DNA from 4 places in the Ruegeria sp. J8 genome. Region 3 is predicted to be linked to each of the others. Evidence: riboswitches for the same ligand, from Rfam matches in the RefSeq annotation. Region 3 holds a riboswitch; each other region holds the start of a gene.
The links. Region 3 has a riboswitch for cobalamin ahead of ACR0L1_RS20685 (CbtB domain-containing protein). Riboswitches for the same ligand answer to the same signal wherever they lie in the genome.

Region 1 (7,362 bases), on a different contig from region 3:
GGGCGAGGATGACTTCGGTGATTCCTTCGGCCGTGACCCGGTCCTTGAGGTGCGGGATGCGCAGTTCGTCCGGGCCGACGCCGTCCAGTGCCGAGAGTGTCCCGCCCAGCACGTGATAGCGGCCTTTGAACACGCCTGCGCGTTCCATCGCCCAGAGGTCGGCTACGTCTTCGACTACGCACAGCTCTCCGGTGGCGCGGGCCTCGGCGTCGCAGATGTCACAGATGTCCATGGTGCCCACGTTGCCGCAGTTCAAGCATTCGCGGGCGGTGATGGCGACCTGCTGCATGGCGTCCGACAGGGGTGTCAGCAGCAGCGCACGTTTGCGGATCAGGTGCAGCACCGCGCGACGGGCCGAGCGGGGCCCAAGCCCCGGCAGTTTGGCCATCAGGTCGATCAGATTGTCGATGTCGCTGTTCGAACTCAACGCGTGTGCTCCTGCAAAAGGGCCGAGTTTGCGGGCCCGGCCTTTGGGTCGTCAGGAGTGTGTATCAGAACGGCAGCTTGATGTCTGCGGGCAGACCCATGCTTTCGGTCAGCTTGGCCATCTCTGCCTGCGCGCGTTCGGCGGCTTTGGTCTGTGCGTCCTTGATGGCGGCGAGGATCAGGTCTTCTACGACTTCCTTATCGTCGCCGTTGAAGATCGAGGGGTCGATGTCCAGACCTTTGAGTTCGCCCTTGGCGGTGGCAGTGGCTTTGACCAGACCTGCACCGGATTCGCCGACAACCATCAGATTGTTGAGTTCTTCCTGCATGTCGGTCATCTTGGTCTGCAGATCCTGCGCGGATTTCATCATCTTGGCCATATCGCCCAGACCGCCGAGTCCTTTGAGCATTACGTTTTCTCCTGCTAATCGGTTTGTCGCCTAGATACGGATAGCGCCCGTGCGGCACAAGGGGGCAGTGCCCTCCCGCCCGTCGTCGCGGTCTTTTGCAAGACCTCTCCTCCCGTTGGGCCCGGCAGAGCGCGGGCAACGCCCGCGCTCTGCCGGGCCCAAGGTCGCTCAGGGGTATCGGCGTCAGCCGATGGCCCGTGGCGGGCGCCGGAGGGTTAGTCCTCCTCGAACGGGTCCCATTCGTCTTCGACCTCGGGCAGGGCTTCGGTTTCGACCTTGGCGGCGCGTTCTTCGGGGGTTTCGATGCGTTTGATCTTGGCTTTGGGGAATTGAGCCAGCACCGCCTGCACCAGCGGGTGCTGTTCCGCCTCGGCTTTCAACGCCAGATCGGCGGCGTCGCGGATTTCGGCGATGGTTGCTGCCTTACCGTTGGCGACAATCGTCACCGCCCACCGATTGCCGGTCCAGCGTTGCAGTGCGGTACCCATGCGAGCGGCCAGGTCGGCTGGGGCCGAGTCCGTCGGTGTGAATTCAATCCGTCCGGGTTGGTACGAAACCAGCCGGACACCGTTTTCGACCTCGACCAGCAGTTTCACATCCCGGTTGGTGCGGATCAGTTCGACCACATGTTCGAAGGTCGGGTAGCGGGCCAGAGCCGTCTGCACATCCTGCGCCAGTGCCGCCGTCGGTGCACCTGCTCCGCCGCGTACGTGTGGCGCATAGGCAGAGGCCACGGGGGCCTGCACGGCGTGCGGTGGGGCGCTCATTCTGCCGCCGGGTCCGTCATTGGGTGACGGAGGCGGGGTGTCTTGCAAACGTTTGATCAACTCTTCCGGGCTGGGCAGGTCGGCAACATGGGTCAGGCGGATCACGGCCATCTCGGCGGCCATCATGGCGTTGGGGGCGGCTGAGACCTCTTCCAGAGCCTTCAATAACATCTGCCACATACGGGTCAGGACGCGCATCGGCAGGGCCTCTGCCATTTGCTGACCGCGCGCGCGTTCGTCGGGGGACACGGTCGGGTCTTCGGCGGCATCCGGCGTGATTTTCACGACCGAGACCCAATGGGTGATCTCGGCCAGATCGCGTAGCACGGCCAGCGGGTCGGCGCCTTCGGCATATTGCGCGCCAAGCTCAGTCAGCGCCCCGGCGGCGTCGCCGCGCAGGATCATGTCCATCAGGTCCAGCACTCGGCCACGGTCGGCTAAACCCAGCATCGCACGCACCTGATCGGCGCTGGTTTCCCCGGCACCGTGTGAAATCGCCTGATCCAGCAGAGAGGTCGCATCCCGCGCCGAGCCTTCAGCCGCGCGGGTGATCAACGCCATCGCGTCCTCGGCGATTTGCGCACCTTCGGCCTCAGCAATGCGGCGCAGCAAGCCGATCATGTCTTCGGGTTCGATCCGGCGCAGGTCGAACCGCTGGCAACGCGACAGAACCGTCACGGGTACTTTGCGAATCTCGGTGGTAGCAAAGATGAATTTCACATGCTCGGGTGGTTCCTCAAGCGTCTTGAGCAGCGCGTTGAAGGCGCTGGTCGACAGCATGTGGACCTCGTCGATGATGTAGATCTTGTAGCGGGCCGAGGCCGCGCGGTAGCGGACGCTGTCGATGATCTCGCGAATATCATTGACGCCGGTGCGGCTGGCGGCGTCCATCTCCATCACGTCCACATGGCGGCCCTCCATAATGGCCACACAATGTTCGCACTGGCCGCAGGGTTCGGTGGTCGGCTTGCCCTCGCCGTCGGGGCCGATGCAGTTCATACCCTTGGCGATGATACGGGCCGTGGTGGTTTTGCCGGTGCCGCGAATGCCGGTCATGATAAAGGCTTGCGCAATTCGATCCGCCTCGAACGCGTTTTTCAGCGTGCGTACCATGGCGTCCTGACCGACTAGATCGGCGAAGGTTTCCGGGCGGTATTTGCGGGCAAGAACCTGATAGGCGGGGCTGGGCGTGTCGGTCATATCTGCTCTGTCGGATTCGGAGTCCGATGCAGCGTAGTGACCCCTGCCGCCCACGTCCACAGCAGCAGCGCAGGAAATTCGATTTGCAAGCAAGGACGCAGGCGATACATCATCGGTGCAGATTGATCGGAACGTGCCATGAATAATTTCGCCATCTATTCCCTGCGACTGGGGCCGGGTCGTCTGGGGATATCTCCGCTGCCCGGCGCGGGAGGTGCCTATGCGGCCGATCTGAAGACGGTGCAGGACTGGCGACCGGATCTGGTGATTTCAATGACCACAAGCTCTGAGATGAAAAACCTGGGAGCGGCGGCGTTCGGTGGCGATCTGGAGCGGCACGGGGTCGAATGGGCTCACCTGCCGGTCCAGGATTTTGGTGCGCCGGATGCGCGGATACAGGCCATTTGGTCCAATGTCAGCCAGCGGGCCCGTGCGCTGCTGTCCGGCGGCGGAGGCGTTTTGGTCCATTGTCGGGGCGGCTGCGGGCGATCGGGTATGGTTGCTTTGCGGTTGATGACGGATAGCGGACTGCCCGCAGATACCGCTTTGCAGATGCTACGGACAGTACGTCCCTGCGCCGTCGAGACCGAGGCGCAGATGGTCTGGGCCACTTCGGCGGCCCGGACGGGCAGCTGAATTCAGGCTGAAAGCTGGTGTTCGGTCGGCGCGGCTGGCTGGGGCGCCGTGGTAACCACTTCCATCATCGCGCAGGGCGGTGTCGGCAAAAGGCTGGCTGCGTGGGCGGTGAAATCTGCTCCGAACAACATATCCGCATAGCGATCCAGCCGCTCGGCCGGAGTGTCGGCGGCCACACCGCAGAACACCCGGATCTGATCGGGTTGGGCGCGAAACCGGGCCGAGCACCCTTCGGCGCAATGGGTCAAGTCGCTGCTGCCTTCGATCTCGAACGCATCGGTTGTTGCCGGACGGGCCGTGGCCATTGCATCCGTCAGGGCGCGTGCCATTCGGGCCAGTGCCGGGCAGGGGGCGCCGGTTTTTTGGCATACCGTCGCGGTGAATTCGTGGGTCTTGGTCTTCCAGATCATGATGCGCCCTCCGCGCGCTGGACGAGGGGCATGGATCAGGTGTGACAGCGTGCTGACGACCTGTCCCGGACACCCCGCCCGAGTTTCGGTTTTCGTTCGATGGCAGGTCTCCTGACTTGCGGGTCGTGGCTTTGCCGACCTTCCCAGCCTTTCGGCCAGTGGTATCTCGGCATTGCTCACCGCTTACAGTTGCGGGGGCAGTCTCGGCCTTGATCCGTTCCGGCAATGCCGGGCAGGATCGCACCGTGTTCCCTTTTCATCCCGCCCCGTGACCGGGGACGAGAACCATCACGCCATCGCTAGCGGTTGAGCGGGCTTCGAGTCAAGCGCCATTGAATCCCGGCGCGACGTTGGGTCAATTTCCCCACGGCTTGACTCTGATGACGGAACAGGGCCGACTGCGCGGGTGAACTAAACAGTTTAGAACATGAGGCGCGGGCGATGTTGGACAATACGCATTCTGTTTTGACCGAAGATGTCCAGTTTCCGTCCGGTCCGGCGATGCTGTCGGGGCGGCTCTATCTGCCTGCTCTGCCTCCCAAGACAGTTGTGATGATCCATGCAGCGACCGGCGTGCCCCGCGACTATTATCAGCATTTTGCCCATTGGCTGGCGGCCGAGCAGGGTATGGCTTGTCTGACCTATGACTATCGGGATTTCGGCCATTCGCTGACCGGCCGATTGCAGGACTCGCAGGTAACTATGGCGGACTGGGCGCTGGTCGACATGCCCGCCGCCCGCGCGGAAATGCGCAGACGCTTCCCGGACGCGGAACAATGGAGCATCGGCCATTCCGTTGGTGGAATGCTGGGCCCGGTTCAGCCGGATATCGCGCAGATTGACCGCATGATCTGTGTTTGCTCCGGGCTTGTCACTCTGTCTGATCACCCGTGGCCGTACAAGGCGCTGGCGGGGTTGTTCTGGTATGGCCATGCGCCGCTGGTTGTCAAAGCGGCGGGGTATTTGCCGGGCAGGGCTTTGGGTTTTGGGGCTGACCTGCCCGCGCGGGTCTACTGGCAGTGGCGTAAATGGTGCACGGCACCGACGAACTACCTGCCCGATTTGGGCAAGACCCTGCCCGAGGCGCACTGGGCCGGGCAGGGAGTGCCGGTCGATCTGATCGCATTCGACGACGATCAGGTGGTGCCGCCCAAAGCGGTGTGGCGCCTGGCCGAGCTTTATGGCCCGAATGCGCGGCGTAGGTTGTTGTCACTGTCAGATTTTGGGGTGAAAGAGATCGGGCATATCGGCGTGTTCGCCCGTCGCAACGCAGCGGTCTGGCCGCAGCTTATTGCCCAGGATCATGTGGTAGATAAGTGAGAGGTTGGACATCGACCCAAGCGGGGCTCGTTGTGGCTGCTTCCTTCCGGACCTGACCAGGTTGGCGAGGCGCTCGCCCGCGCCAACCTCTCAGCACGCGATATAGGCAAGTGCGCGGCAAATGACAACCCGTCAGAGCGTCAAATGGATCATCAGAAAACCGGCCTCGTCCTCTCCGGCGATGTTTGGTGCAAATTCTGAGATGTCGTCCAGATGGTTCCGGGCCTTGTGGCCAGTACGCAGAACCGCCACCGCCCCGGCCACGGGGGACAGACGGAACGGACGCTCGAACACGGTGCCGGAATGAGGCCCGGCAGTCACGTAGTTTTTGACCAGATCTTGTAGAGGCAGAATCGGCAGCGGAACGCGCGTCGCCCGCCCGGCAAAGGGGAAGTGCCCACCGCCATTTGCGCGGTAATTATTCAACGCCACCACAAAAGTCTGCTCTGCATCCAAGGGTTGGCCTTCGAAACGAATCTCGCGGACGCGGCGGGCCGATGGGTGCAAAAGTGCCCCATCTGCGCCAAACCGAGCGGGCTGGCTAAGGTCGATCCGGTATGTCAGCCCATGCAGGACGTCAAAATTATGCCCCGCGCGGTCCGAGGCCAGCAGATCGCATCGTTGGCCGGGGATCATCCTGTTAAAGACGCCTGCGGACATTTCCAGCCAGTCTTCGATTTGCGAACCGGTGACCGCGACGGCCATCATCTCATCGGGAAAGACGTTCAAGTCCGTCACATGGCGCAGGCAGATTTCCCCGGCCGGGACGTCGGTAAAGAACCGAGGCCCGGCACGCCCGCCGAATTTCGACGGGGACACGGCAGACAGGATTGGGCAGTCCCGATAGTCCGTATCCTTTAGAAAAGGTCGCAACGCGAGGGTTTGAGCGGCGGCCACGAAAGCCAAGCCCCGGTCATAGCCGCAAAAGCTGAAATAGCTGTGCATGTGCTGCTGTACCTGTCCCACAGGTTCGGCCACCCGCCGCCGCGTCTCGGCGTGGCCGGTGGCAAGTAGCTGCGTCAGTGCGGCGTCTTCATCTGACGCCTCTGTCGAAACTGAACGCACCTGCGCGTGTCCATGAAATACCTGCCATCGGTCGTCCAGTGATGTGCCGAGGGTCAGGTCGATGACGCCCAGATATGACCCCGCCGCACCGGGCATCACGACGGGGGTGCTGTGCACCAGCCCGCGATCAACGTCGATATAGCCGCTGTATTCTTGTTCAGGGCTGGGAAAAACCATATGGGAATGCCCGCCCGCAATGGCGTCGATCCCGTCGATGGCGGCCAACGGTACCAACGCGTTTTCCATGCCGGGCGTGTCTTGCGCCGGACCGAACCCCGTATGCGCCAGCGCCACAACGATATCGCAGCCCAGTTCGTGCAGTTCAGCGACTTTGCGGCGCGCACAGTCAAGGATGTCGTCGATCTGAACCGCACCTGCCAGCTTGTGCGCCTCCCATTTTGCGGTCTGGGGGGGCAGGACCGAGAATATGCCGATTGCAAGCTCGTGCGCGTGCCCTTGGATTTCGACCTCACGCCTGACAATCGTGTGCTCCTGCCAGACCTGCGGGCTGGAAGATTTGTGCGCATTGCTGCACAGAACAGGGCAGGGAGCTTGCTGCATGATCTGGTCCAGCACGTTCAGACCAAAGCCAAAATCGTGATTGCCCAGCCCTATGGCATCATAGCCCAGAAGGTCGAAGGCCTGCATCAGAACATGGCGCTCGGGGTGTTGAGCCACGGCCCAGTCGCCCAGCGGCGTGCCCTGGACCGAGTCGCCATTGTCCACCAGCAGAACCAACCCGTCCTGTACCTCGCTTCGGGCCTTGCGGATCAGGTCTGCGGTCCGGGTCAGGCCAATCGTCGGTTCGTGCCTGTCAGTGTAATAGTCATACGCCGTCAGATTCATATGCAGATCGGACGTGGCCAGAATTCGCAGTTGGACGGTTTGAGAAGAAGGAAAAGTCGGCACTACTCTACTTTAGGCAGTTTTATGTTAATCATTTTCAACAAAAAGAGTGTTGCGTGTAAATTTCAAGGCGGACCTGCGGTCTTTCAGCGGCAGCGGGTGTTTTTTCGGAGTTCCATGAATACCCATTGCAACCCCAGAACCATCGTGGCAGCCCTATGCGCACAATCTGGGGGGCATGCAATGAAGAATGCAGAGTTTGTGACGTTCGGCGGATCAGGG
Region 2 (7,362 bases), on a different contig from region 3:
TGATCTGATGATTAACCAAGGCGAAATCGAGAAACGCCTAGAAAGCATCATTGAACTGCTCGCAGACATTGAGCATCAAAGATGGGCGCACTGGCAAAGACATCTTCACAACGAATGTGAACATCGTGAAGACGGCTCCCTCGTGATCCCTGCAAACCTTGCAAAAAAGTGGGAGCGCCAGTTAAACACACCGTATGCCGATTTGTCGCCTAACGAAAAAGCAAGCGACATAGAGCAGGTGCGAAAATACCTTCCCTCGATCCTAGCAGCACTCAAAACCTAACTGCATTGCCCAACAAGTCGCGACAATCGCCCGAGGCCAATAGATGACGCAGGTGACCGAACTACTTCGCCCTTCTGACGGATCCAGTTTTTATATACATTTCACAGGTGGTTTCCGCGCAGGAAAACTGTCCGATGACCAGTGGCGAATTGAACCAATCGTAATCCAAGGAAAACCAAGCGCCGTAGGGCCGCTGCCGCTCGTTGAAGTGCAAAATCTCGCCAATACCAGCAAACTTCAACCCGTTGCTCTCCATAGCATGGACTGGATGGACGGTACCTATAACTCATCATGGGTACCAATTCTGCCCGAAAGGTCCAATCACTCTCCAAGCCCATCTGACTTGTGGAGCAACATTGCAAGCAACATGATGGGTAAGCGAACCAATTTGCTTTTTGAGGCAGAGCCGCAGCCGACAAAGGAACAAATTGTCAAATCGCTAGACGAACGAGCGCCAGTCGAAGCGCTATCTCGTTATATCAGCATGAGCTTGCGCAGTATGGACACCAGCGTGGAGCAGATAGCCGAGTATTACCACGAGCAACTTGTCAATCACATTTCATCTGGGCGAGTGAACGGCGAAAGGTCTGACAACACTTTGTCCCAAACGCTTTTTGCGCATATTCATTCTTTCTTTCTGCACCTCGGTTCAGCGCGAGATTATCTTGCCACGATAATTTCCCACCGAATTGGCTTTAACCATGAAAAGGCTGACTCGATGGCGAAACTTGTGAATGGACTAAGAAGCGATAGCCTACCCAATGATCCGCTTCTGAATTTGCTGATCACGGCAGGTGACATCGCGTCCAATCCTGAAAAACCTGGGAAATTCACGATCGCTGGGTGGATGAAAGAGGTTACCGAATTGAGAAACAGGTTGGTTCATCGACGACCCTATGGATCTCGGTTCAACGAACGCTTTGGATGGGTTAGCGCAGCATCCAAAGACGCAGGCTTGTACAGGTATTTCCGTCCTATCGACGTCGTTGGCAACGGGCACCAAGACGTGTTTGATGTACTGTCTAGACATTATTCGCGCTTTAACCAGCTGATGTTTGCCGCCGCCAAAGCATCCGGCGACGACACTTCGATGACGCACATCACTGACAAGGATATTTTGTCGTTAAAAGTTCGCGGCGGTGGTACTTCATAAGGCTCACTTCGCAACGACTTCAACTCCACACAACTCCAAACCACACAAGCGGAGGATAATTGACGGCTATACCGGAGGATATATACGAACTAATTATTTGATTTTAATGCTTAATTATTTCTTCCTCCGATTCCGGTACTCGCCTCCACTCTCTCTACAAAACAGACTATTCCACTGACGCGCGGCTTGCGTCATTCGGCCCCACGCCCCTGAGGGATGACCTCGTATCCGGGCTCTTCCGGTTCGTCGTCCTCCATCTCGGGCGGAAAACCGGAGGCTGTGATGTCTAGACCGGTTGCATCCTCCAGACGTCGGATGATGTTGGGAGACAATTCACGCTCGCCATAGCGGGCAATTCCGTCCTCGAAAATCTGGATCATGACCGGGTTGATCTCCAGCGGTACACCGGCGCGGTCAGCGACGTCCTGAAACAGCCCGATATCCTTTTTCACAAGGTCCATCGTAAAGGAAATGTCGCGTGATCCGTTCAGGATCACCTGGCTTTCGGTCTCATGCACAAAGGAAGTACCTGATGAAATCTTGATCGCCTCATAAGTCGTGTTCAGGTCCATCCCGGCGGCCTTGGCGGTCACGAGCGCTTCGGCGCAGGTAATCAGGTTTGCCGTCGCCAGGTAGTTAGTCAGCACCTTAAGCACCGAGGCCGAGCCCAACTCGCCCGTGTGCAGCACGCGGCGGCCCATCGTGGTCAGAAAGGGTAGGATACGTTCGAACGTCGCGCGGTCGCAGCCCGCGAAGATCGAGATATTGCCCGTCGCCGCCCTATGGCACCCGCCCGAGACGGGGCAGTCTACTGCCGCCCCTCCGCGTTCGATGACCTGCGCACCCAGCCGCTTGACCTCGGCCTCGTCGGTGGTGGACATCTCCATCCAGATCTTGCCGGGGCCGACCTCGGGCAGCATCTCCTGCATCACGGCGTCCGAGGCAGCAGGCGATGGCAGACAGGTGATCACCGCGTCGCAATCGCGCATCAGCTGGGCCGGGCTTTCGGCGGCCTTGGCCCCCTGCGCCACGAAGCCCGCGACCAGATCAGGGTTCAGATCGTGCACCGTCAGGTCGATCCCGTTGCGCAGCAAAGACCCGGACAGTTTGCCGCCCACATTGCCCAGTCCGATAAAGCCCACTCTCATGCGACACGTCTCCCTGTTTGCGCCGTTTCGGTCATGGCAGCACGGGGTTGCGGGCTTCGTCATGCCGCCCAGCGACGCTTACAGGTCGCTTTTCCACCGTTGCTTCACAGATGCTTGCGACTCGCTTGACAAGCCCCTGCCCGGTGCCGCATGTCCGATCCGTTGGTGTCCTCTGCACGAGGATGAAAAGGGAATGCGTCAACGGATCATCCGCCAAACGCAGCCGCCCCCGCGACCGTGACCGGAGAGGGTGCCCAAGCCACTGGCCAAACAGGCCGGGAAGGCGGGACATCCGACAGGGCAATTGCCCTGACATCCGCAAGCCGGGAGACCTGCCAGCACCCGCGATTGAAACCGGACGGGGTGTTCCGGTGTCGGGTCAAATGCGACCCGCTTGAAACCCCGTCCCCCACGATGAGGATTTGGGGGGATGAGAGACATGACCGAGACCGCTCCGGTCGAGCTGCTGGTTTGCACCACCTGCCGCCGCGGCCTACCTGTTGAAGATGACGCAGACCGCCCCGGCACGTTGTTGCACAAGGCGCTGGAACAGGCCGATCTGCCCGAAGGCGTAACGCTGAGAGCCGTCGAATGCCTGTCGAATTGCGATCAGGGCTGTTCCATCGTTCTGCGCGGCGGACCCGAGCGCTGGACCTTTGTTTATGAGAACCTGAACGAGGTCGATCATGTCGACGTGATCGTCGACGGCGCGACCAAGTATCTGGCCACCGAAGACGGCTTGGTCAAATGGCGCGAGCGCCCCGAACATTTCCGCAAAAACTGCGCCTCGCGCATTCCCCCGATTGGAGCCTGACATGTCCACCCTCGAAAAACTCCCCGTTACTGTGATCACCGGCTTTCTGGGCTCGGGTAAAACCACGCTGGTGCGGCACCTGATGCAGAACCCGCAGGGCAAGCGTCTGGCCGTTGTGGTTAATGAATTCGGCGATGTCGGCGTGGATGGCGATATCCTGAAGTCCTGCGCCATTCCCGATTGCCCGGCGGAAAACATCATGGAACTGGCCAATGGCTGCATTTGCTGCACCGTGGCCGATGATTTCATCCCCACGATCGAGGCGCTGATGGCGCTGGAGCCGCGCCCCGAGCATATCCTGATCGAAACCTCGGGCCTTGCGCTGCCGAAACCGCTTCTGAAAGCGTTCGACTGGCCCGATATCCGCTCGAAAATTACCGTGGATGGCGTGATCGCGCTGGCCGATGCCGAGGCGGTGGCCGCTGGTCGGTTCGCGCCGAATGTCGAGGCAGTGGATGCCCAGCGCATGGCCGACGATTCCATCGACCATGAAACCCCTCTGTCCGAAGTGTTCGAAGATCAGATCTCCTGCGCCGATATCATCCTTCTGACCAAGCCTGATCTGGCCGGCCCCGAAGGTGTCGCCAAAGCCAAAGAGATCATCGCCGCCGAGGCCCCGCGTCCTCTGCCCGTGGTCGAAGTGGCCGAAGGTGTGGTGGACGTGCGCGTCGTGTTGGGTCTTGAGGCCGCCGCCGAGGATGACATGGATGCGCGGCCTTCGCATCATGACGGTCATCACGATCACGAGCATGATGATTTCGAAAGCATCATCGTCGAATTGCCGGATCAAACCGACCCGCTGGATCTGGTTGCAAAGATCGAACGCCTGGCGACCGAGCTGAACATCCTGCGCGTCAAAGGCTATGCCGCTGTTCAGGGCAAGCCAATGCGCCTGCTGGTTCAAGCCGTCGGCGCGCGTGTGCGTCACCAGTATGACCGTCCGTGGGAGCCCGGCGAAGAGCGCCGCTCGCGTCTGGTGGTGATCGCCGAGCATGACGATATCAAAGAGGCTGAAATCCGCGACATCCTCGCGGGCGTCACCGAGGCTGCCGAGTAAACCATGCACGTCGTCTTCCGCGAAAGCCACGGGTTAGAGGAATCCGAAACCCCAACCGATCTGGGCCAGAGCCCGGCGGATTTGGTGGTGCTGTCGTTCTCGGACAGCGACCTTGGTGCTTTCGCGGCAGGCTGGCATCGCGGTGGCGGGCCTGACGGTCGGATGCCGACCCTGCGACTGGCCAATCTGACGGCGCTGAAACACCCTCTGTCCGTTGACACCTATGTGGAACAGACGTTGGAGGGCGCTAAAGGCATCCTGATCCGTCTGATCGGCGGAGTGCCCTATTGGTCCTACGGACTGCAGCAGGTTCTATCGCTTGCGCAGACTAAAGGGATTGCTGTGGCCGTGCTGCCCGCCGACGGGCGCGAGGATACGCGACTGGATGAGTATTCCACCCTGCCCGTCTCCACCCTGCGCCGCTTAGCGCACCTGTGTGACACCGGCGGCGAGGTTGCAGCACAAGCCGCTTTGGCACAGATGGCACTGGCAGCGGGGCTCTATGCGGGTCCGGTGATGGGGGCTAAATCCCTGCCCGACTGCGGCGCATGGTGCCCCGATCGCGGAGTGATTCCGGCGGAACAGGCGTTTTCCGGTGACTCAAAACGCGTCGTGGTCAGTTTCTACCGCGCTTACCTGACCTCGGCCGACACAGCCCCCGTGGCCGCCCTGATCCGTAGCCTGCGCGCGCGCGGCTTTCAGGCCGTGGGCCTGTTCGCCCCTTCCCTGAAAGTGCCATCCGCCGCCGACTGGCTGCGCGACACCATCGTATCGCTGGCCCCGTCCGCGATCATCAACGCCACGTCCTTCTCGGGCAAAAGCGCGTCGGGTACCTCGCCTTTGGACGCTGCAAATGTGCCCGTCTTCCAGGTCGCACTGGCCACTTCGCGCCGCAAGGCCTGGGCCGAGGCGGAACGCGGCCTCTCCCCCGCCGACCTCGCCATGCATGTGGTGCTGCCCGAGGTGGACGGGCGGATTTCAGCGGGCATCGCCTCGTTCAAGGAGCCGGGCAAACGCGACCCGCATCTGGAATATTCCCGCTTTGCCCACCGGGCCGAGGAGGAACGGATCGAGGCCATCCTTGACCGTGTGACCGGCTGGCTGAACTTGCAAGGCAAACCCAAATCCGATCAGGTGCCCGCGCTGGTTCTGTCCACCTATCCCGGCAAAGACTGGCAGATGGCCCATGCGGTGGGCCTCGACGCGCTGGCCTCGGCTGAGGCGATGCTGTCCGACCTGCAAGCCGGGGGCTATGATACCGCCCCTGCCAAACCAATCGCTGATACGCTGCTGAACGCCCGGATCGCATGGCCGCTGGCCGAGTATCAGGCCGCGCTTGCGGACCTGCCCGAACAGCTGCGCACCGACTTGCATACGGTTTGGGGCGCTCCCGAGGATGACCCCGCTTACACCGATGGTGCCTTTCACTTCACCGCCCTGCGTCGGGGCAAGGCTCTGGTCGCCTTGCAACCTGAACGCGGCACGCCCGAGTTACGCGATGACGACTATCATGACCTGTCGCGCACCCCGCGCCACAGCTATGTCGCCTTTTACCTTTGGCTGCGTAAAAGCTTGAATGCCGATGCGCTGATCCACATCGGAGCCCATGGCACGTTGGAATGGCTGCCCGGCAAATCCGTGGCGCTCTCAGCCGGTTGCTGGCCCGAGGCGCTGATCCGCGACCTGCCAGTGATCTACCCCTTCATCGTCAATGACCCCGGCGAGGCGGCGCAAGCCAAGCGCCGGATCGGCGCGGTCACGCTGGGCCACATCCCGCCCGCTTTGAAAGAAAGCGGTACACCGGATCGGATGGTACGGCTGGAGTCTCTGCTGGACGAATTCTCGAACGCCGATGGTCTGGACCCCAAGCGCCGCGACCGTTTGCAAGAGGATATCCGGAATGAGGCTCAGGCCATCGGGCTGGAAAGCGATCTGGGTCTGGATCAGGCCACCTGCACCGCCGAGGCGATCACCCGCATCGACCGCTTTGTCTGTGACATCAAGGAAAGCCAGTTCGGCGACGGGCTGCACATATTTGGCCGGGTGCCAGAAGTGACCGGCAATTTCGACCCCGCGCCTTCCGCCCAGTCTGAACGCAACGCCCTAATCGACGCACTAGCCGGAAAGCGGATCGAGGCCGGGCCATCCGGTTCGCCCTATCGTGGCCGCTCGGACGTACTGCCTACCGGACGGAACCTCTATACCACCGACCCGCGATCCTTGCCCACGCGCGCGGCTTATAGCCAAGGCGTGAAACTGGCCGAAGAACTGGTGCGGCGTCACCTGCAAGAGGAAGGCGACTATCCCAAAGGGCTGATCGTTGACCTCTGGGGCTCGGCCACTATGCGCACGGCGGGTGAGGAATTCGCCATGGCGCTGCACCTGCTGGGCGTCAAACCCGTCTGGGACAAGGGGTCAGAGCGGGTCTCAGGCATCGAGGTTCTGCCCATCACCGACCTCAGCCGCCCGCGTCTGGATGTGACGCTGCGGGTCTCGGGCCTGTTCCGCGACGTTTTTCCGACGCTATCGGCGCTATACGGTCAGGCGATCCGGGCCTTGTCGGCGCGCGATGAGGCGGCCGACTGGAACCCCTATGCCGGTCAGGAACCCGCCGCCCGCGTCTATGGCCCAGCCCCCGGCAGCTATGGCGTGAACATGACACAATTGTCCGAAATTTACACCGACGAGGCGCGCGTGCAGGCGGGTGCGGCATGGCTGGACGCCAGCTCTTATGCCTTGGAAGGCGAGCATGTCGCGCAGGACAAGGACGGCATCACCCAGCGCGTCGCCAACGCCGACAGTTTCGTCCACCTGCAGGATTTGACCGAGACCGACCTGCTACTGGCCAATGATTACGCCACGCATGAAGCCGGATTTGCCGCCGCCAAAAAAATCACAGGCGGCTCG
Region 3 (7,362 bases):
CAGCGAAAAAAGGAGAGCGAGGGTTCCGTCTCCGAGCAGAGTTTGCGCCAGATCATTGTGAGAAATCCCTCCGTCGCCCAGAAAGCCATATCTGATGAGTATCCGAGGGTAACGAATATGGCAGTCTCGTATCTGCGATCCGCATTCAACCCTGCCGGTGCGCTTTCACATCGGTTCAAGACAAGTTTTCCCCGGAGGGAACATGACGACGAATAACCTGAGCCGCCGCCGCGTGATGCAAGGAGCCGCGGCCCTTGCGGGAAGCGCGGCGCTTCCCGCCTTCGCGAAAACCGACCGTTTCATCCATGTCCTGAAGGATCCGAATTGCGGATGCTGCGGCTCGTGGATCAAAATCATGCGGGCGGAAGGCTTTGAATTAAGCGTGGAAAACAGTGCCTGGGAGGCCTTGAACGCTTACAAAACCGCCAACGGTATTCCAGAGGGCATGATGTCATGCCACACGGGCCGCGCGGAGGGCTACATGATCGAAGGACACGTCCCGCCCGCTGACATCCGGCGCCTGCTGGGCGAACACCCGGATGCTGTCGGACTGTCGGTTCCCGGAATGCCGTTCGGCTCGCCAGGCATGGGGCCGGAAAGCGAACGCGAAGCCTTTGACGTCTTCCTGATCCGCAAGGATGGAACCACAGAGGTGTTTGCCAGCTACCCGGCCGTATGAAGTCCCGACGGCGCTGGCAAGATCCTGAAAAACACGGCGCTCGCTTGTTCTGCCCGGTTTACGTGACATTCTTCACGGCAAACCAGTTGATCCGTGACTTCACGCCTGCCTTGTCCTACCGGGCAAGTTCCAGCCTACGGTGAAAAAATACCTGCGTCCGCCAAGCCTGATGACCGGCTTTGCGGACAAAACCGACATCCCGGTCGCCGTATCAACCGCAGCATTTGTCGCCCGCCTGAATTGGCGGGCATGGGGCCGATCCGTAGGAACAGTAGACGCAGCAATCGCCGGGAAGTGGCTTCAGGACTTTTCCGCAAGATGTGCATTCGTAGAACCACTGGCACGCATCTGTTGGCATCGTTTCAGGTCTTGAATGTCCACATTCCGGGCAGATGATCGTGCTGACAAGGTTCGGGCGTTCTTCACTCATGGCGTCACATTAAGGTTATCAGGAAATCATTTATTCGGATTTCGTTGAGTACGATAACCCAAGCGATGGTCGTTAACGCAAAACTGCCTGTCAGCCACCATTTGAGGCGGTCGAGTGAACCATGGCGGTACGCGACGATGCCAGAGAGAAACAGCAGGGCCGTCGAACCGCCGAGCACGTAATAACTCGCGGCGGCAATCTTGCCAAATACGGCCAGCCAGCCCCCTCCCAAGCCAAGTAAAATCAAGGCCATCGGCAAGATGCAGCAGGTCGCAACGCCAAATGCGGTAAACGATCCAAGAAAACTCGCCCCTACAAACTTGCTCATAGTCTGCTTTCTCCGACTTTGACGATCTTGAGCGGAAGCCGGTTCGGCTTCCTCGATTTTTGCTTCGTGCGGTTTGCGAAATTCGACATCATGACCGACAATATGCATCCTGTAGTGGCTACAGGTTCAAGGGAAAGGTCATCACATGATTGCGATTGGCGAAGTGGCGAGATTGACCGGCCTGTCGGTCGAGACGATCCGCTACTACGAACGGGAAGGCATAGTCGAGAAAACCGGTCGAACCGCCTCGGGGCGCCGCGCTTACACGGAACGGGAAATATCCGAGCTCAGATTCATCAAACGCTGCCGCGATCTTGGCTTCACTATTCAGGATGCATGCGCACTTCGCGAATTGTCCAAAGCGCCGGAGCAAGCCTGTCGTGACGCCGAAGACGTCGCAACAAAACATCTCGACAAGGTCAGGTCAAAGATCGCCGCTCTCCAACGGCTGGAGCAAGCATTGGTAGAACTTGTGCAGACCTGTACTGAAGGAGCAGCATGCCCCCTGCTAACGGCGTTGCTCAACGAGCCTGTCGTCAAAGATGTCATTAGCGGTCACTAATTGCAGCGCCCGGAAAAACCGAAACTGCCTGTCTCAGTTTGGGGAGGAGCGGCTTCATTGTCCCAGTATTTCGTAACCTTAAGCGATGACGGCCGATCTGTGTTGTATTTTTGTTGAATGAGAGAATTGCGATCAGCTTACCCTCTAGTTCGCGCTGTTAGCTATGCCGGACTGGTGATGGCGTGGATGCTCTGATGCTGTCAACTAAGGAAGAAATACCAAAGAATCTGCAAATTTTTGCCGCTTTACCCCTAGAGGCTAAGAAGCAGTTGCAATGCCTCAAGGCACATGAAGGCTTGGAATAAAATACATTGGCCCCGGAAGTTTGGATACCTTCGAGGAACGAGCATGGAGAAGGCAGATATGACAAATCCCACGTTAGTTCAGAGAATGTTATCGAAAAACCTGCTGGGTTATCTCCCAATGATCTGTTTTATATGCAGCTTTTTTGTGTCTGCCGCTACATTACAAGCCTCTGAGCTTCCCTCGATCGGTCTTGACAGAAAGATTGAAGCGCCATCCGGTGCCAAAACACTATGCAAAGATTACTCTTGGGCGTGCGCGAGCGCTCGTAGTTCTGGTCTGTCCGTGGCACAAGAAAATCAGATCGTTAAAACGATCAACACGCGCGTCAATCGGAGAATCCGTGCCGTTTCGGATCAAAGCCAATACGGGACAAAGGAATACTGGACACTGCCGACGCAAGGGTCAGGAGATTGCGAAGACTTCGCTTTGCAAAAGAAGTTTGAACTTGTGCAGAACGGTGTGGATCCTACGAAGCTACTAATCGCGACCGTCTTGGACACCAATCGCAATGGCCATGCTGTTCTAGTCTATCGCTCGAGTGAAGGCGATTTGGTTCTGGACAATGTTACCAACAGGATCAAAACGTGGAAGGAAACAAGGTATCTTTTCCTACGAATACAGGACCCGATTCACCCTGATCGTTGGGTACAGGTTTCTAGCGGCTAAACCATTGGGTAGACATTGGTTGCCTCTCGCAATTGATGTCACGACCTGCATTGTTCTGGGCGCATAGTTGAGTTTCGATGCTCAGTCCGACTCGTCCATCTGCTTGTGTTTGCACCATTGCGTGTGAACGAATTCGATCCGCGCGCCAGATATCTCGGAGGTGTCGTATTGGCCTACTGTTGGGATTCCGCAAGCCATACACGTAGACAATGGGCGCGTTTCCGCAGCGAAACCTTCCATTTGACCCGCTCAGATTGGAGTATCTCCGTCAAGTAAAGGCCACCGGGTCGAGCGCGTTACGGCGAAGATATCGAACGCCTGATTAGGACGACCATGGAGGCCGTTCATCTACTTTAGGGAAGAACGCAATTATCCCCCAAGGATAAGGGGAAATGCGACGGCTCCGGCACTGCGTCGATGACATTGGAGGAGTTCGAAGACTGGCTGCACCCGGAGATATGCCGTTATCACAACACCCATCACACCGGGTTGCGGCGAGAACCGATGGCGGCATGGGCGATCCTCGGTTGTAGTGACGCAGACAGAAAAGTTGTTAATGCCGAGGCGTTTCGCATCAGCGTACTTCCTTTTGAATGTCGTCGGTTGTCGCTACGCATTCAGTCCCATGATCGGTCGTGGTAACCGAAAGGTAACCATCAAGCACGAACCCCGCTATATGTCCCGGATCTAGACTGTAATTGACGATAGAACGAACCTAGTTACGCGCAACAAGAACCTGTCGCGTCTCGGAATTCGCCTTGGGAGGCGCGGTGCGCGCGGACCTGAAAATAGGCGTGTCATGGCGAGCCGATCCCGGAGGCAATGCTGTTTCAGATTATTGAAGAACAAAGATGTTTCGCGTGAGCTGTTTCCACTTCATCGCCTACCACCTGCTTCAGCTCAGTCTCACGTAGAAACTTAAAAATTTTTTCGTCTGATGGTTGCTTCTTCGCCCTGCCAAATCCCCGTCTCGCACTCGGTGTATTTGCAAAGTTTTCGAGGGCTAGGGCTCATGTGTCCTTCCTGCCTGAGTATGGACTCTTTTCCAGACTTAGAGTCAAAACACGTATTGAAACTGAGCTAACAACCGACCAGCAAATATGAAATCTCAGATGGAAGTTCTCGATCAAGGATCAGCCTGACGCATGTGCCTACCTAACCTCACGCTTTGCAGAACCTGCCGCGACGCGGATTCCACCCTTTATGATCAATTAGCCGCAACGCTGGAGGCATCGGGGGTGCAAGCCGAGTTGCAGCAAGTGGATTGCATGTCCGGTTGTCACCGACCACAGACGTTGGCGGTGCGACAAAGCGGCAAGACCGCCTATCTTTTCGGTGAGGTTACGGTTGTCGATCTTCCGGACATAATGATCTTCATGCGGATGTATGAGGACAGTACTGACGGCGACTTCGCTGACGCCAGGAAGCTAGGTAAGCTACGTTTCAAGGCGATTGCACGTATACCGGCACAAAAAAGATAGCCAACATGCAACTTGCCGACCAAAGCTCCGGTGTCGAGTTTTCAGCTTACAGTTTGTGTTTTTCGACTTAGCCTTCTGCACTGAACGGCTAAAATCTAAACCAAGCCTGCCATTACCTAAGATTGACCGCTGCAGAATACTATGATGTCGCTTTCGTACTTGACGGAACAAAGCACTATGGAACAATAAAGGCTTCTACGGTGTCCAAAGGTGCCTACGCACTGGGACTGAAACGGGAATGAGGACGGTGCACCAAACTACCGCACTGAAGCCTTGACCGCCCCCGCGACTGTGAGCGGCGAGCGGCCTTCCAATACCACTGGCGTAATGGCGCTGGGAAGGGGGAAGTCTGCTGTGACCTGCGAGTCAGGAGACCGGCCGTAGGATGGACACAACATATGCCGTCGGGTGTGACGGCGAGGAGGATTAAAATGACGACAAAAACGATCAAGGCATCCGCCGCTGGCGCATCCTTTCTGCCTGCAGTATTCGCCGTGGTTCTGGGTCTAGGGATCATTACCGTGACTGGCCATGTTCAGGCTTCTGGCCTGCATGACGCGGCTCATGATGTGCGCCACGCAACTGGCTTCCCCTGCCACTAAAACAATGTTCAGTCGTATTCTGACCAGCGGCTTGTTCGCTGGTGCAGCAGCGGGGCTGATTGCCGCCCTTCTGCAGTTGTATTTCGTGCAGCCAGTGCTACTTCACGCCGAGCTCTATGAGGGCGGCGACCTGGTGCATTTTGGCGCTGATCCCGTAACTGCGCATCCCGACCTGCCCGGCATGTTCGCCGAGCCGATGCGCGATGGTCTCAGCATTATCTTCACCATGCTTACCTACACCGGCTATGCGCTAGTCCTGGCGGCGCTGATGTCAGTAGCCGAACGTCAGGGGCATGAGATCAACGGCCGCACCGGCCTGCTTTGGGGTCTTGCGGGCTTTGTCGCCTTCCACTTTGCTCCTGGCTTGTCACTGGCTCCAGAAGTTCCCGGCGTAGCGGCAGCAGATGTGGGAGTGCGTCAGATCTGGTGGACGGTCACCGTTGCCGCAGCCGGCGTAGCCATGTGGCTGATTGCCTTTGGAGGTAACCTGGTAAGCTACCTGATTGCGGCCGTGCTGCTAATGGTACCGCATATTATCGGGGCCCCTGAGCCTGAGAGTTTCTCTGGGCCGGTTCCGACCGAGATCGGGGCGCTTTTTGCTGCCCGGGCCTTCGGCATCGGCATGGCCGCCTGGGCACTCTTAGGCAGTTTCACCGGCCACTTCTGGCAGACAGAAGGCAAGCGCGCAGGCGCTGCAGTCTGATCGCGCTCCTCCATTGCTACCCCGCTGGTTACACCGGCGGGTTTTTTTTATTGAGGATGACAAGATGTCCCGTTCTCTTGCTCTCTTTGCCATCGGACTTGTCTTTGGCGGCGGTGCTGGCTTTGTGATTGCCGCCAGCAGCGGTAGCACCTTTGAGAGCCATGACCATACTGACCCGGCCCAACACGGCGGCAACATGGAGATGGCAGCGCACGACCACTCCGCTGCCACTAATCTGCCTGCCGACAGCGACGCCCCCAGTGTGGCGATCCAGATGATTAAGGATCCTATGGCGGGCTGGAATCTGCGTGTGACACCGCAGAACTTTCGCTTTGCTCCGGAAAATGCCTCCACGGCTGACGTTCCAGGCGAAGGTCACGCGCATGTTTATATCAACGGCGAAAAGCTGGGCCGCCTTTATGCCAATTGGTTACACCTTCCGTCGCTCCCCGATGGCGATGTTGAAGTAAAAGTTTCTCTCAATGGCAACAGCCACAGCCCTCTGATGGTTGAGGGTGTGCCCGTGGAGGCCAAAGTGACCGTGCAGCCTGACGGCGATGACTCCTGATTGACATTCCTGGCTGAGAAGACAACTACGCGGATTCAGCGGGTCTAAGCGGCAAGTACAGCGTGCGCGCGGGTTTTTGCCGCTCTGTATCCAAGGACAGATAAGCTGTTGCAAAGCCGCGCCGAATTCCCGTCTTGTTCCTTTGGCTTGCATCGTCGGAAACCGAAAACATGAAGCAACTACAATGGGCATTTCGGTTCTTTCCATTGCTTTTTTGACCCAGTCCAAAGCAAACTCGATCAAATCAGAGTTCACGCCACCGCGCACCTGATCGACTGGATAAACTAAGCGTTACCTGAAACCTCTTGAAGCTCTAGCTGCTAGAGGCTTTAAGACTCGAATTTGATCGTGAAAATGCGATGCAAATACATTGAACTTGTGAACCAGGCTGAGATCTATGCTGACAAGGCGCTATTTCATTCAATCAACCACTGCGCTGTTTTCCGCGTCTGCGGCCAGTCCATTGATCGCCAAAACATGGCCAACCTCGTCGCAAAAGACCTATTGGGACAGCCAGGTCACGCCATTTGATTACGATCCAGCGACCTCAAATCCATGGGGCGTTCATGACCGTTTTTTACCACGACGTGTCGTAGCAAATGATGGTTTGGTTCCTGGTGACATCCATGTCGATGCGGTCGCGCGCTATCTTTACCATATCGAGGAAGGCGGGACCGCAATGCGCTATGGCGTTGCGATCGCGCGAGGGAACCTTTACGAGCCCGGAACCTATGCTATCCGGCGCAAGGTCGAGTGGCCACATTGGACGCCAACGGCTTCAATGATCGAGCGCAACCCCGAATACGCGGAATTTCGGGATGGTATGGAACCCGGGCCAAGTAATGCTCTCGGCTCTCGAGCCCTTTATCTATACGTTGGAAATCGAGATACATATCTCAGAATTCACGGCACGCCTCAGCCTAGAAGCATCGGTGGTCGCGCAAGTTCTGGATGTGTTAGAATGATCATGGCCCATATCAATGATCTCTACCCACATGTAAGAATCGGCTCGACCGCATATTTATACTCGGCCGAAG
Region 4 (7,362 bases), on a different contig from region 3:
GAAGGCGCGGATATCGTGGTCGCCGAGGGCTCAATGGGGCTGTACGACGGCGTCGCCAAGCCCGGTGAACTGGGTCATGGGTCCAGTGCGGAAACCGCGTTACGGATGGGTTGGCCGGTGGTGCTGGTGCTGGATGTGGGCGGTCAGGCGCAATCGGCGGCGGCGACGGCTTTGGGGTTCAAGATGTATAACCCCGATCTGCCCTTTGCGGGCGTGATTCTAAACCGCTGCGCCAGCCCCCGGCACGAGCGGTTGACGCGGTTGGGAATGGAACGCGCGGGCCTGCCGGTTCTGGGCGTGCTGCCCCGTCGTGGAGACCTGACCCTGCCCGAGCGGCATCTGGGCCTGATCCAGGCGGTTGAACATCCCGATCTGGAAAGCGCAATTGTGGGCTATGCCGCTTTTCTGCGCGAACATGTCGATCTTGAGGCGATCAAGCGGGCGGCGTCCTCAGGCCCGAATGGGCCATCGTCCGCCGCGCTGCCGCGCCCTCCTGCACAACGGATCGCGCTGGCCCGCGATGCGGCGTTTTCGTTCACCTATCCGCATTTGCTGGAAGGCTGGCGCGCGGCTGGAGCCGAGGTGTTGCCGTTCTCGCCCTTGGCCAATGAAGCCCCTGCGGCGGATGCCGATCTGGTTTGGTTGCCGGGCGGATATCCTGAGCTGCACGCAGGCATTCTGGCCGCCGCATCCGTCTTTCAGGAAGGGTTGCGGAACCACGCGCAAACCAAGCCCGTGCATGGAGAATGCGGGGGTTATATGGCGCTGGGACAGGCTCTGATCGACAAAGAGGGTGTCTCGCATCAGATGGCCGGGTTGTTGGGGCTGGTGACGTCCTATGAAAAGCGCAAGTTCAATCTGGGCTATCGTCGCGCCGAACTGCTGGCCCCGATGCCCGGCTTTGCCGTAGGCACGGGCCTGCGGGGGCATGAGTTCCACTATTCCTCAATCATCGAGCAACCTGACGCGCCTTTGGCCCGTGTGTTTGACGCAGAAGGGGCCGAAGGGCCGCAGACCGGATCGGTGCGTGGCAACGTGACCGGCACGTTCTTTCACCTGATCGCGGAGGCCTCAGTATGAGTGGGTTTGTCTCGTTCATCGGCTCAGGTCCGGGCGATCCGGAATTGCTGACGCTCAAGGCCGTAGATCGGATGCAAAAGGCGGATGCGGTGCTGTTTGATGACCTCAGCAGCGGGCCGATCTTAACCCATGCGCGCGAGGATGCCGATCTGGTGGGCGTGGGCAAACGGGCGGGTCGCCCCTCGCCCAAGCAGGACCATGTCAGCCGGTTGTTGGTGGATTACGCCCTGACCGGGCAGCGGGTCGTGCGGTTGAAATCCGGCGATGGCGGCATGTTTGGACGTCTGGAAGAAGAACTGGTTGCCCTGCGCGCGGCTGGGATCGAATACGAGATCATCCCCGGCATCCCCTCAGCTGTAGCGGCGGCGGCGGCGGCGGGCATCCCGCTGACCCGCCGGTTGACCGCGCGGCGGGTGCAGTTTGTCACCGGCCATGATGTCAGCGGCAAACTGCCCGAGGACCTGAACCTGCCCGCGCTGGCCGACCCGGATGCGACCACCGTCGTCTTCATGGGCAAGCGCACCTTTCCTCTGCTGGTCGAAACGCTGCACGCACATGGCCTGCCGCTGGAAACGCCAGCACTGATGGCCGAATCCGTCTCGACCCCCGAGCAGAAGCTGCATCGCAGTACTGTAGGCGCGCTGTCCAATAAACTGGCGGACGAGATAGGCACCGCCCCGGCGCTGATCCTTTACGGCCCGCTGGCAGAGTTTGACGATGTTTGACCTGACCTTGATCGGCATCGGCACCGGGAACCCTGACCACGTGACCTTTCAGGGCGCGCAGGCGATCCGCTCGGCGGACCTGATCCTGATCCCCCGCAAGGGCGAGAATAAGGCCGATCTGGCCGGGCTGCGCGAAAAGATCATTGCGCAGGTGACCGACACGCCGCCGCAGATCGCCTATTTCGACATCCCCAAGCGCCGGTCCGACGACGGATATCTGCGCGGGGTGGATGAATGGCACGACGCGATTGCATTGCGCTGGAGCGAGGCAATCGCCGCCCATCCTGGAGCACGACATGTAGCTCTACTGATCTGGGGCGATCCGTCGCTTTATGACAGTTCCCTGCGGATTGCAGAGCGGCTGGACCCTCAACCGACGACGCGGGTGATTCCTGGCATTACAGCGCTGCAGGCGTTGACGGCTGCCCACGTGATTCCGATCAACGATCTGGGTGCCCCCTACATCGTGACCACGGGGCGGCGGATTCGCGACGAAGGGTGGCCGGACGGTGCGTCAAACGTGGCGGTAATGCTGGATGGTGAGTGCTCGTTCCAACATCTTCAGATGGCAGATTATGACATCTGGTGGGGGGCGTACGTGGGCATGAAAGAGGAAATTCTGATCAAGGGGCCCTTGGCTGAGGTTGCGCAGCAGATTCTGGACACCCGTGCCGCTGCGCGCGCCGATCACCGGTGGATCATGGATATCTATCTTCTCAAAAAGTGCGTGAACTGACCAAATTGGTCGCGAATGGCGATTGCGCCACGCGGGTTTTAAAGGCTAGATGAACCCGTCTGGTCCCGTCGTTCACAGCGACGAGCTAAGAGGGAATGTGGTGCGATCCGAGTTGCTCCAATCCACAGCCGCCCCCGCGACTGTAAGCGGTGAGCCTTGCTCAACCAGCCACTCCTGAATTTTCAGGGGGAAGGCGAGCACAGGCCCTGACCCGCAAGCCAGGAGACCTGCCAGGCGTGATTTGAAACACCGGCCGTCGGGTGCGACGGCACAGGAGAATTGAAAATGACAACACAAACACAAACCGCCTCGCGCGCTGGTATCCTGCCCGTCATGTTCGCTGTGATTCTGGGTCTTGGCATCATTTCGGTGACTGGCCACGTTCAGGCCGCTGCCCTGCATGACGCAGCCCATGACGTGCGTCACGCAACCGGCTTCCCCTGCCACTAAACCCATGTTTAGCCGTATCCTGACCAGCGCGTTGTTCGCTGGTGCTGCAGCGGGGCTGATTGCCGCCTTGCTGCAGTTGGTCTTTGTGCAACCTGTGTTGCTGCACGCGGAACTGTATGAATCAGGCGAATTGGTCCATTTCGGCGGTGACGTCGTAAGTGCTCACCCCGAGCTGCCGGGAATGTTCTCGGACCTGTTCCGCGATGCGCTGAGCGTCATTTTCACGATGCTTATCTATACCGGTTACGCGCTGATGATGATTGCGCTGATGTCCGTGGCTGAGGGCAACGGCCACAAGATTGACGGGCGCACCGGCGTTTTGTGGGGGCTTGCGGGGTTCGTTGCCGTGCACCTCGCACCCGGATTCTCGCTCGCGCCAGAAGTGCCCGGCGTGGCAGCAGCCGATGTAGCTGCGCGTCAAATCTGGTGGTTTGCGACCGTCGCAGCAGCAGGTGTTGCCATGTGGCTGATTGCCTTTGGCGGCACCCTGATCAGCTATGTGATCGCAGCCGCCCTGCTGTTGGCCCCACATCTGATCGGCGCGCCCGAGCCGGACGTGTTCACCGGCCCCGTTCCGACCGAGATCGGCGCGCTGTTTGCCGCACGCGCTTTTGGCATCGGACTGGTAGCCTGGGTTCTGGTCGGGGCATTCGCCGGGTACTTCTGGCGATATGAAAGCCAGCGTGCCGAAGCTGCGGCCTGACAAGCACGCTTATGAACACGCCGAGACCAGCTCGGCGTGTTTGCTACTACCATCAAGGAATATAAAATGGCACGCTCACTTGCCCTGTTTGCAATCGGCATAGTTTTTGGCAGTGGTGCAGGATTTGTGGTTGCGGCTGCAAATGGCGTTACTTTCGACGGCCATGACCATGGCGATCCTGCACATCACAGTTCATCTCACGCCGAGGCAGCCGCACACGATCATTCGACTGCCATCAACCTGCCTGCTGGCGCTGATGCTCCGGGGCTTGAGATCGCTCTTACGCCCGATCCTATGGCGGGCTGGAACCTGCATGTCATGCCGCAGAACTTTCGGTTCTCACCACAAAATGCCTCAAAGACCGATGTCGACGGCGAGGGGCATGCACATGTCTACGTAAATGGAGAGAAACTGGCCCGGCTGTACGGTAACTGGATGCATATCGACCATCTGCCGCAGGGCGAGGTCGAAGTCTCGGTCTCTCTGAACGCAAACAGCCACAGCCCGCTGATGGTCGACAACATCCCCGTCAGCGCGGCGGTCACACTACAGGTCGACTAAAGCGCCGGGATACGCGCCCGCAAACACATCCGGAGCCGCCCGCAAGGCCGGGCGTCTTCGATCCAGCCTTTGGGGCTTTCCAGATAGGTCCGGCAGGTCGCCACGATATCATCGGCGTCCGAAGCGACATCGACCCCTGAAAACACATATGTCGCCCCGCCATCGGCCTGCAGCGCGATGGCCACGGGTTCTGCACATCCACTGAAACAGGCGTGCTGATCGACCGAAACCCGCCCCTCAATCCCCGCGCGGGTCAGGGCGGATTCGACAGCTTTGACCTCGGCTCCGCAATCGCGGGCACCGGCACAGGACGAACATATCAACAGGCGCATCTGATCCAATTCGGAACTCATCGGGTGGCATTTGCCTGTTTCTGAGGGTTTCCAACCGCAGGCGCAATCGAGAAAACGCACAAGATTGTGAGTGCGCCCTGTCCCGCTTTCTGGCATCACTGTCGCAACCCCGAAACAGGAGGCCCCGATGAAAGCCCTTTGGACTGCGATTGCCCTGATAGCGACCCCTGCTTTGGCAGACGAGCCCCTTTCGGGCTGGGCCAGCTACGCAACCGACAAAAGTTACGACGCGTTGGTTGCCGACACCAAGGATGCCATCAAAGCTAATGGTCTGATCGTGGTCACGCAGGCAGGCCCGACCAACGCCGCCGCATCGCGCGGGATCACTATCCCCGGCAATCGGGTCATTGGTGCCTTCAACAACGACTATGCGGTGCGCGTGCTGGAAACATCAGTGAACGCGATGATCGAGGCACCGATCCGCTTTTATGTCACCGAGAACGAGGACGGCACCGCCACCCTATCCTACAAGACTCCCAGCTTTGTCTTCGCGCCCTATGTCTATGAGGGCGGAGACCCCCTGCGCGAGATCGCTGAGGAGCTGGATGGCAAGTTTCAGGCTGTGGCTGAAACAGCAGTCAAATAGTCACACTGGCGTGATCCGCCTTGCGTCTGGGGCCGTCCTCCGCAATCTGCTGTGAAACAGTTTTTCGGAGCATGACTTATGCAAGACCTCTCGCCCCGCGCAGCGGACCTTCTGGCCCAACGTTTGTACGAGGCCGGATGTCGCCACGCCTTTGGAATGCCCGGTGGTGAGGTTCTGACTCTTGTCGATGCGCTGGAACAGGCCGGGATCACCTTTCACCTGACCAAGCATGAAAACGCCGCCGGTTTCATGGCCGAGGCCGTGCATCACCGCGATGGCGCGCCTGCCATTCTGGTTGCCACCCTTGGCCCCGGTGCGATGAACGGGATCAACGTGGTCGCCAATGCCTTGCAAGACCGTGTGCCGATGATCGTGCTGACCGGATGCGTCGATGCCGATGAAGCGCTGACCTATACCCATCAGGTAATGGATCACGCACAGGTCTATCGCTCAATCACCAAGGGGACGTTTACACTGACCGCCAAAGGCGCAGACATTATTGCCGATAAGGCGGTTACGTTGGCCAATCAGCCGCGCCCCGGTCCAGTGCATATCGACGTGCCGATCTCGGTCGCGGATACCCGCGTGTCGGGCGTGAAACCGCGCCGCCGCGCCAAGATTGCCACCGTATCCCCCGCGGGCGACTGCGTCGAGAAAGCCCGCCGTTGGGTGTCACAGGCCGAACGGCCCATCGCAATTGTCGGGCTGGATGTTCTCTATGACGACTCGCGCAACGTGGTGCAGGCATTTCTGGAGCATTTCGACATCCCAATTGTGACGACCTACAAGGCCAAGGGCGTAGTCCCCGAGGATCACCCTCTGTGTCTGGGCGGCGCGGGCCTGTCGCCGTTGGCTGACAAACATCTGGTTCCGCTGGTCGAACAGGCCGATTTGGTGCTGTGTCTGGGCTATGACCCGATCGAAATGCGCCCCGGCTGGCGTGAGATCTGGGACCCTGAGGAAAAGCGTGTGATCGACGTCTCGGCCGTGCCCAATGACCACTACATGCATCAGGCGGGGCTGAATCTGGTCGCGCACACGGGCGAGACGTTGGAGGCCATTGCCAAAGGCACCCCGTCGCGCAAGACATGGCCGGGCGGCGAGCCCGCACAAGTCAAAGCCGCTTTGGCGCAGGCGTTTCCAGCGGATGACGACTGGGGGCCCGCGGCGGTGATCGCCGAAACCCGTGCTGCCCTGCCCGCCAACACGCTGGCGACCGCCGACAGCGGCGCGCATCGTATTTTGCTGAGCCAGATGTGGGACTGCTCCGAGGAACGCGGTCTGATCCAATCCTCGGCCCTGTGTACCATGGGCTGTGCCGTGCCGATGGCGATTGGCCTGAAACTGGCCGAACCCGACCGCCCTGTGATCAGCTTCTCGGGTGATGCCGGGTTCCTGATGGTTGCCGGAGAGCTTTCGACAGCAGCCGAGATGGGGGGAAACCCAATCTTTCTGGTCTTTGTCGATGCAAGCCTTGCGCTGATCGAGCTGAAACAGCGCCAGCGCCAGATGGGCAATACGGGCGTGGATTTCGACCGCCACGACTTTGCCGCCATGGGCCGCGCGTTCGGCGGAAACGGCCACACGGTGCGCAACCGCGAGGAGCTGCGCGCGGCGCTGGACGCGGCGGTCAAGGCCGACAGCTTTACCGTCATCGCCGCCGAGATCGACCGTGGAGGCTATGATGGCCGGATCTGAGGGGCCGCTGACGGGCGTCAAGGTTCTGGACCTGTCCCGCATTCTGGCAGGACCGACCTGCACGCAATTGCTGGGCGATCTGGGCGCCAACGTGATCAAGATCGAAAACCCGGCAACCGGCGGCGATGATACGCGGCAGTGGGGTCCACCTTATGTGACGGACGCAGATGGGAATGCATCGGACCTAAGCGCTTATTTCATGTCGGCCAACCGCAACAAGAAATCTGTTGCCATCGACATCGCCACCCCCGAGGGTCAGGCGGAAATCCGACGCATCGCCTCGCACGCGGACATTCTGATCGAGAACTTCAAACCCGGCGGGCTGGCGAAATACGGCTTGGATTACAAAACCTTGTCGCAGGAATTTCCCAGCCTCGTTTATTGCTCGATCTCGGGTTATGGGCAGGATGGGCCGAACGCATCGAAACCCGGGTATGACCTGATGGCGCAGGGCTATGGCGGGATCATGT

Region 1: another riboswitch for cobalamin. It lies ahead of ACR0L1_RS17600 (hypothetical protein); the one in region 3 lies ahead of ACR0L1_RS20685 (CbtB domain-containing protein).
Region 2: another riboswitch for cobalamin. It lies ahead of ACR0L1_RS06065 (DUF1636 family protein); the one in region 3 lies ahead of ACR0L1_RS20685 (CbtB domain-containing protein).
Region 4: another riboswitch for cobalamin. It lies ahead of ACR0L1_RS06135 (CbtB domain-containing protein); the one in region 3 lies ahead of ACR0L1_RS20685 (CbtB domain-containing protein).

The regions. Positions count from the first base shown of each region.
Region 1 covers NZ_JBQFMR010000009.1:48,155-55,516, reverse strand. The annotation lists gene recR (recombination mediator RecR) at 1-427, opposite strand, end outside; gene ACR0L1_RS17615 (YbaB/EbfC family nucleoid-associated protein) at 492-836, opposite strand; gene ACR0L1_RS17610 (DNA polymerase III subunit gamma/tau) at 1,052-2,803, opposite strand; gene ACR0L1_RS17605 (protein-tyrosine phosphatase family protein) at 2,942-3,439, shown strand; gene ACR0L1_RS17600 (hypothetical protein) at 3,442-3,849, opposite strand; cobalamin riboswitch at 3,934-4,154, opposite strand; gene ACR0L1_RS17595 (alpha/beta hydrolase family protein) at 4,291-5,169, shown strand; RNA gene ffs (signal recognition particle sRNA small type) at 5,164-5,262, opposite strand; gene ACR0L1_RS17585 (bifunctional 2',3'-cyclic-nucleotide 2'-phosphodiesterase/3'-nucleotidase) at 5,302-7,143, opposite strand; gene nudC (NAD(+) diphosphatase) at 7,324-7,362, shown strand, end outside.
Region 2 covers NZ_JBQFMR010000002.1:498,013-505,374, forward strand. The annotation lists gene ACR0L1_RS06045 (caspase family protein) at 1-8, shown strand, start outside; gene ACR0L1_RS06050 (hypothetical protein) at 8-283, shown strand; gene ACR0L1_RS06055 (hypothetical protein) at 327-1,436, shown strand; gene ACR0L1_RS06060 (NAD(P)-dependent oxidoreductase) at 1,628-2,584, opposite strand; cobalamin riboswitch at 2,731-2,938, shown strand; gene ACR0L1_RS06065 (DUF1636 family protein) at 3,024-3,398, shown strand; gene cobW (cobalamin biosynthesis protein CobW) at 3,400-4,455, shown strand; gene cobN (cobaltochelatase subunit CobN) at 4,459-7,362, shown strand, end outside.
Region 3 covers NZ_JBQFMR010000012.1:92,916-100,277, reverse strand. The annotation lists gene ACR0L1_RS20715 (DUF411 domain-containing protein) at 203-679, shown strand; gene ACR0L1_RS20710 (GDCCVxC domain-containing (seleno)protein) at 891-1,109, opposite strand; gene ACR0L1_RS20705 (hypothetical protein) at 1,114-1,437, opposite strand; gene ACR0L1_RS20700 (MerR family transcriptional regulator) at 1,583-1,999, shown strand; gene ACR0L1_RS20695 (transglutaminase-like cysteine peptidase) at 2,348-2,971, shown strand; gene ACR0L1_RS20690 (DUF1636 family protein) at 4,117-4,452, shown strand; cobalamin riboswitch at 4,634-4,849, shown strand; gene ACR0L1_RS20685 (CbtB domain-containing protein) at 4,884-5,054, shown strand; gene ACR0L1_RS20680 (CbtA family protein) at 5,059-5,757, shown strand; gene ACR0L1_RS20675 (hypothetical protein) at 5,822-6,325, shown strand; gene ACR0L1_RS20670 (L,D-transpeptidase) at 6,723-7,362, shown strand, end outside.
Region 4 covers NZ_JBQFMR010000002.1:512,312-519,673, forward strand. The annotation lists gene ACR0L1_RS06120 (cobyrinic acid a,c-diamide synthase CobB) at 1-1,080, shown strand, start outside; gene cobA (uroporphyrinogen-III C-methyltransferase) at 1,077-1,805, shown strand; gene cobF (precorrin-6A synthase (deacetylating)) at 1,798-2,541, shown strand; cobalamin riboswitch at 2,585-2,790, shown strand; gene ACR0L1_RS06135 (CbtB domain-containing protein) at 2,827-2,991, shown strand; gene ACR0L1_RS06140 (CbtA family protein) at 2,996-3,694, shown strand; gene ACR0L1_RS06145 (hypothetical protein) at 3,761-4,255, shown strand; gene ACR0L1_RS06150 (DUF1636 family protein) at 4,252-4,608, opposite strand; gene ACR0L1_RS06155 (DUF302 domain-containing protein) at 4,736-5,194, shown strand; gene ACR0L1_RS06160 (thiamine pyrophosphate-binding protein) at 5,273-6,892, shown strand; gene ACR0L1_RS06165 (CaiB/BaiF CoA transferase family protein) at 6,879-7,362, shown strand, end outside.